2 regions of the Faecalibacillus sp. H12 genome follow, and region 1 is predicted to be linked to the other one. Evidence: riboswitches for the same ligand, from Rfam matches in the RefSeq annotation. Region 1 holds a riboswitch; the other holds the start of a gene.
The links. A riboswitch is a leader RNA that binds a small molecule or an ion and turns the genes downstream of it on or off. The one in region 1 is predicted to bind thiamine pyrophosphate.

Region 1 (3,666 bases):
ATATGTGTGGTTATAAAAAAGAGGATACTAGATGAATTTGTTTTACAATCACTTGTAGTTTTTGTTCATCGTTTAGGTAGTATCATACCTCTAGACCATCCGCCGAATTTTTCGATAAGTCTAGTCCTCGTCAACTGCAATGCAGTCCTGGCGCTCTATTTTCAAATCTCATTTTATAACCGCATCTATTATATAGAGTACTTATTTATAAATCAACTACAAATTTTTTAAAAAAAGAAGAAAAAAAGAAGAAAAAATGATTTTTTTAGGCGATATAATAATGGAGGTATTTTTATGGAAAATAAAAAAAGTGAGATGTCTGTAGAATATAATATGGACGAAATGAAAAAATCATTAAAAAATTTGAAAGAAACAGAATGCTATGATGTAGAAAAGTATACCTATTCTTTGTTGCATCAAACAAGACAATTAGAATATTTTTATTGTCAATTAGTTGAAGAAGAGAATCCAGAACCTGATCAAACTTATTATCATGTTTCTCGTCGACCTATGGTTCACCAAATGGCCTATTTTAATATTGGTAGAGGATTTCCTAAAGAATTGATGGATGGGCATTGGTGCTACGTTTTAAAAGATTTTGGATCGAAAATGCTCGTTATTCCCTGTACATCTATTAAAGAAGATTCGCCAGAAGCAACTGAATATGAATTAGATATTCGTGCAAAAATAAGAAAATATCCAATAAGGAGTCGTATGCAGTTGAGTGATATGCGTGTTGTTGATCTCCAAAGATTAGATATTAGAAAAAGATTTTGCAATGTAATTACAGATAAAAAAGAAATAGAAAATCACATAAAACATATTATTTTTGATGAAGATGATGAATATTAAAAGGTCTCACGAGGGAGACCTTTCTTTTATCTTATAAATTTAACAACCTCTTAGTATCTCTAGCGATAACTAATTCTTCGTTTGTTGGAATAACGTAAACTTTAACTTTACTATTTGGCGTAGAAATTAAACGATCACCTTTACCATTAACGTTTGCATCATCATCAATTTCAATACCTAAAGCTTCAGCTAATAAATTACAAATTTCTTTTCTTGCAAAGAATGAGTTTTCTCCAATACCTGCTGTAAAACAAATAGCATCAACTCCACCTAAAGCAATGAAGTAACGACCAATATAAGCAATAACTCTTCTAAAGAAAATATCCAAGGCAAGTTGCGCTCTTTCATTACCGTTGGCAGCAGCTTCTTGTACATCTCTAAAGTCACTTGATACACCAGAAACACCAAGTAATCCAGATTCTTTATTAAGCATCTTGATGACTTCTTTCATATCTAAACCAACTTCTTCGATTAAATAATCGATAACTGAAGGATCAACATCTCCAGAACGTGTTCCCATCATAATACCAGCAAGAGGTGTAAATCCCATAGATGTATTGATTGATTTACCATCTTTAACAGCAGTTAAAGAACCACCAGCTCCTAAGTGAGCAACGATAATACGTGAGTGTTCAGGGTTTCCCATCATTTCACGACAACGAGATGAAACATAGAAATGGCTTGTTCCATGAGCACCGTATTTACGTACTTTGTTTTCTACATAATATTTGTAAGGAATTGGATAAATATAACTTTTTGGTTCTAATGTTTGATGGAAAGCTGTATCAAATACAGCAACAGCACCAGCATTAGGAATAGCTTCTTTAAAAGCATAGTATCCAGTTAAATGAGCAGGATTGTGTAAAGGGGCTAATGATTTTAATTCATCAATTTTAGAAACAACATCTTCATCAATAATGACTGATTGATCAAAATAAGCACCACCTTGGACAACACGATGTCCAACACCTTTGATTTCATCTAGGTCCTTAACAATTTCTTTTTTGATTAAAGTGTCTAATAAAAGTTGAACAGCAACTTTATGGTTTTCGATTGGTAAAGTTGTGACATCTTTTTCTCCATTATACTTAATAGTAAAAATAGAATCTTCTAAACCAATTCTTTCAATAACACCAGAAGTAATAACAGTTTCATCATCCATTTCAAATAATTGGAATTTTAAAGATGAACTTCCAGCGTTTACGGAAATAATTTTTGACATAACATTCAAGTCCTCCTTATTAATACTTTTCCATTATAACACCGACAAGGAAGAAAAAACTATAAAAAGATTGAAAAAAGAAGAGATTGATTTATAATAAGACTTGCCAGGGGCGCAAAATGCTGAGAAAGGTGAAAACCTTGTCCCTTATAATCTGAACTAGGTAATGCTAGCGTAGAGAGTGCAAAATAGTTTATTTGCCTTTTTGCGTATGTAAAAAGGTTTTTATTTTGCCTCATTTAAAGGAGGATGACTATGGAAATTAAATTAACTACGAAGAATATGGCTTATATGGCAATGTTTGCGGCAATGCAAGTTGTTTTAGAATATTGCACAAAATTTTATGAGATGCCAAAAGGTGGTAACTGTGCTTTTTCACTTGTTGCAATTATTTTATGTGGCTATTTGATGAATTGGGGTTACAGTTTGATTGTTTCACTTGTTTGTTTAGGTCTACATTTTGCTTTAGGACTTGCAACATTTTATGGTCCTTTATCGGTAATCTTTGATTATTTATTACCAATGGTTTTAATTGGACTTACACCACTTATTCCTTTATTAAAAGTAGGTAAGTATGAATTACCAATTGGAATTGTTATTACGGGTGCTTTGAAAACAATTTGTCATTTGATTTCAGGATGGTATGCTTTCCAAACACCATTACAAGCAAACTTAACTTATAACTTACCTTATAATATTGCAACAATCATTGCTTGCTTTATTTTGTTTGTGATTTTATATCCAAGACTTAAAAAAGCAGTTCATTTATAAGACTCGTTTCGAGTCTTTTTTTCTTTGAAAGAAAGATGAATTTGTGTATAATGTAAATGTTAATAAGGAGTCGTTTGCTGTGGAAGATATTGTAGGAAAGAAAATCTTAATACATGGATATAAACATAATGGTAAAATACATAGATGTTGGTCAAAGGGACTTGTTTTACAAGAAACGGATGATCATTACATTGTTATTAATAATCGGACATTGGTGACAGAATCAGATGGCAGAATGTGGCATACACGTGAACCTGCTATTTGGTATATGCCCAAACATAAATGGTACAATGTAATTTGTATGATTAGAAAAACAGGAGTGTATTATTATAGTAATATTGCTTCACCAACTTTATATGATGGAGAGGCTTTAAAATATATTGATTATGATTTAGATTTAAAAGTATTTCCAGATGGAAACTATCGCATTTTAGATCAAGAAGAATATCGTCAACATGCTCGTGAAATGGGCTATAGTGATGAATTAGACAAAATTTTAAAGAAACAACTAGATGTTTTGATTGATTTAGCGGTAAAAAAGGGAGGACCATTTGATCAGAATTTTACTAAGAAATGGTATGGTTTTTATCAAGATTTAAAAGAGGGTTATTATGGAAAAAGTGATTACTATAAATAATAGAGATGAAACATTAGCTTTTGGTGAATATTTAGGAAAATTACTAAAACCGCATATGTTATTGACACTTAATGGTGATTTGGGTGCAGGCAAAACAACCTTTACTAAGGGAATAGGAAAGGGTTTAGGAATTAAAAGAATTATTAATTCACCAACTTTTACAATTTTAAAACAATATCAAGGA
Region 2 (3,666 bases), on a different contig from region 1:
GCTTCATGTTATCGTAGTTGTTTAGAATTTGCAGCTGCATATCGATTAGAAAGTATTGCTTTTTGTTGTATTTCTACTGGTGAATTCCACTTTCCTAAAGAACTTGCAACAAAGATTGCAATTAAAACAGTTAAAGAATATTTAAAAAATGAAACAAGTATAAAGAAGGTGATTTTTAATGTTTTCAAAGACGAAGATCGAGACATCTATGAAAGATATTTGCGCTAAAATACAAGAAGCGGATGCTATTGTTATTGGAGCAGGTGCAGGACTTTCTACGGCTGCTGGATATGAATATGCAGGAGAAAGATTTAATAGGTATTTTAGTGATTTTGAAGAAAAATATGGAATTCATGATATGTATTCAGGAGGTTTTTATCCTTATGATACTTTAGAAGAATATTGGGCTTGGTGGTCAAGACAAGTTTATTACAATCGATATGTAGATCATTTAGATTTATATCAAAAACTCTTTCAACTTGTTAAAGATAAAGATTATTTTGTTTTAACAACTAATGTGGATCATTGTTTTCAAAAAGCAAATTTTGATAAACAAAGATTATTTTATACACAAGGGGATTATGGCTTATTTCAATGTTCATCTCCTTGTCATCAAGAAACATATGATAATGAAGAACTTATTAAAAAGATGATTGAACAACAAAAGGATATGAAAATTCCTACATCTTTAATTCCTTATTGTCCTCATTGTGGAAAACCAATGACAATGAATTTAAGATGTGATGATACTTTTGTTGAAGATGAAGGATGGCATCAAGCTTATTTTAGATATCAAGATTTTATCAGAAGACATCAAGATTTAAAAATTGTTTATCTTGAATTAGGTGTAGGACAAAATACACCAGGTATTATTAAATATCCATTTTTTAGATTTGTTGAAAGAAATAAAAATGCAACTTATATTTGTATTAATAAAGATACTTATTGTCCTCAATCCATGGAAAAAAGAGCATATTGTATAAGTGAAGATATAAAGAATGTTATTGATGGTTTATTAAAAATTAAATTGGAAAAATAGTATATTTATACAGTTTTTAATCAACTTGTGATAGATCCAGAAGACCCGTTAAAATATGGATTCCAATTAAAAAAATAAGATGGTGCGTAAAAACATCATCTTTTTGCTATATGTTGATCAATAAAAAATAAATTTAATGGAAAATATTTTGAACTATTTGTCCATTGAAAGAAAAAAGAGGAAAACTAAAATAATCATAGAAATGAAACAAGTTTGACACAAATACATCACTAGAAAAAACTTAATGTAACAAGTGAAGAAGATGTTTTAAAAATTATTAATTAAAAAATAAACAGTTTGAAATAGATGCTATCTCAAACTGTTTTTTAATATAAATTATTCAATTAAAAGAAAGATTTAAAGGAGTAGTTGATTCTTTTGTACCATGAGGAAGACGTTTTTTTAAAGGAATGACTTTAAAACCCGGGCATAGATACATAAAAGGGGAATAACGTAATTCATGGCTAAGTATAGAAATAACTGTTTTTTGATCTAAAGATGTATAAACATCAAAAACAAGGTCAAAATCTAAAGGATGAATGTTTTTTAATTGAATGCGAGAATCTTTATGATTTTTAATCATTAATTTAAAAATGTGATAGTTACCTGCTGTAATACATAATTTCATGAAAGCACCTCCTTTTATAGTTTGAACAAAAGCATAAATAATATGAATAAAAATAGACAATTTTTATTAAAAAAATTATAATAAAGGAAACGGGGAGCTTTTTGCTGAGAGTAAGTATTGACTTAGACCCATAACCTGATTTGGATAATGCCAACGTAGGAGATATAGACGTTAACAGAGTTCAACAGGACTCTCTTTTTATTTCCAGGGAAATAAAAAAAGAATATTGTAAAGAAAGAAGGAAATTTGATGAAATTAAATAAAGAAGATTTATTATTGTATGGAGTAACAGATTCAAAATATTTAAAAGGAAGAAAAATGTCGGAATTAGTTGAAGAAGCCATTCTTGGTGGTGTAACAATGATTCAACTAAGAGAAAAAGAAATGACACATGAATCATTTAAACAAGAAGCATTGGATGTTCAAAGTGTGTGTCAAAAACATCATGTTCCTTTGATTATTAATGATGATGTTGAATTGTGTAAAGAAATTGATGCAGATGGGGTCCATATTGGGCAAGATGATTTAAATTTAAAAGAAGCAAGAAAAATATTAGGTGAAGATAAAATTATTGGTGTATCTGCACATAATTATGAAGAAGCAAAAATAGCTTTAGAAAATGGGGCTGATTATTTAGGTGTCGGAGCTATTTTTGCAACTCAAACAAAAGATGATGCACAAAATATTTCAATGGAAACATTAAATGAAATTTGTCAAAAAGTTGATATTCCTGTGGTTGCTATTGGTGGTATTAATCAAGTGAATATCTTAGAATTTATGGGGGTTGCTATTGATGGTGTTGCTATCGTTTCAAGTATTTTTGGAAGTAATGATATCCAAAAAGCAAGTAGCCTATTAAAAGATAAAATTCAAAGAGTTATCTCTAATAAAATGCCAACTTGCCTTACAATTGCAGGTAGTGATAGTAGTGGAGGTGCAGGAATTCAGGCAGATTTAAAAACAATGCTTGCTAATCGTGTTTATGCCATGTCGGTTATTGCAGCACTAACAGCTCAAAATACTACAGGAGTGGATACTATTTATGATGTTGATGCTTCTTTTGTGGCTAGTCAAATGGATAGTGTGTTTACAGATATTTATCCAATGGCTGTTAAAATTGGAATGGTTTCTCAAAAAGAAGTCATTTTATCTATTAGTGGAAAGTTAAAACAATATCATGCACGTAATATCGTTGTTGATCCTGTGATGGTGGCTACAAGTGGGGCAAAACTTATTAGTGATGAAGCTATTGATACATTAAAAGAAAATCTCTTCCCACTCGCATCGGTTTTAACACCAAATATTCCTGAAGCCGAAGTTTTATCAGGATTAAAAATCAATAATGAAGAAGAAATGTTAACAGCAGCTAAATATATTGGAGATCATTATCATTGTGCAGTATTACTTAAAGGCGGACATCAAATCAATGATGCCAATGATTTACTTTATAAAGAAGGTAATTATCAATGGTTTAAAGGAAAACGTATTAATAACAATAATACTCATGGTACGGGATGTACTTTATCAAGTGCGATTGCTTCTTATTTAGCACGAGGTGAAAATTTGGAAAATGCTGTTAAAAAAGCTAAAGATTATATTTCGGGAGCGCTTGCGGCAATGCTTGATTTAGGACAAGGACAAGGACCAATGGATCATGGTTATGTTTTAGATAAAAAAGATTAGACGAATTGTCTATTTTATAGGTATAATAGTGGCGGGTGATGAAAATGAATTATTATGAAGAAGCCTTGAAATTACATGAAAAACATCAAGGGAAAATACATACGGAATTAAATTGTGAAATTAATACAATGGATGATATGTCTGTTGTTTATACGCCAGGGGTTGCTGAACCTTGTCGTAAGATTGCTGAAAATGAAGAAGATGTTTATCGTTATACAACAAAATCAAATACAATTGCTGTTGTCTCAAATGGAACAGCTGTTTTAGGACTTGGAAATATTGGAGCCAAAGCTTCGATTCCAGTCATGGAAGGAAA

Region 2: linked by a shared signal. The riboswitch ahead of thiE (thiamine phosphate synthase) and the one ahead of HUU89_RS04620 (energy-coupled thiamine transporter ThiT) in region 1 are both predicted to bind thiamine pyrophosphate.

The regions. Positions count from the first base shown of each region.
Region 1 covers NZ_JABWDK010000002.1:314,653-318,318, forward strand. The annotation lists gene HUU89_RS04610 (hypothetical protein) at 295-852, shown strand; gene HUU89_RS04615 (acetate/propionate family kinase) at 884-2,074, opposite strand; TPP riboswitch at 2,173-2,273, shown strand; gene HUU89_RS04620 (energy-coupled thiamine transporter ThiT) at 2,330-2,845, shown strand; gene HUU89_RS04625 (DUF402 domain-containing protein) at 2,925-3,482, shown strand; gene tsaE (tRNA (adenosine(37)-N6)-threonylcarbamoyltransferase complex ATPase subunit type 1 TsaE) at 3,457-3,666, shown strand, end outside.
Region 2 covers NZ_JABWDK010000036.1:10,245-13,910, forward strand. The annotation lists gene HUU89_RS13065 (protein-ADP-ribose hydrolase) at 1-228, shown strand, start outside; gene HUU89_RS13070 (SIR2 family NAD-dependent protein deacylase) at 209-1,039, shown strand; gene HUU89_RS13075 (hypothetical protein) at 1,380-1,667, opposite strand; TPP riboswitch at 1,748-1,845, shown strand; partial or broken gene thiE (thiamine phosphate synthase) at 1,917-2,504, shown strand; gene thiD (bifunctional hydroxymethylpyrimidine kinase/phosphomethylpyrimidine kinase) at 2,559-3,350, shown strand; gene HUU89_RS13085 (NADP-dependent malic enzyme) at 3,395-3,666, shown strand, end outside.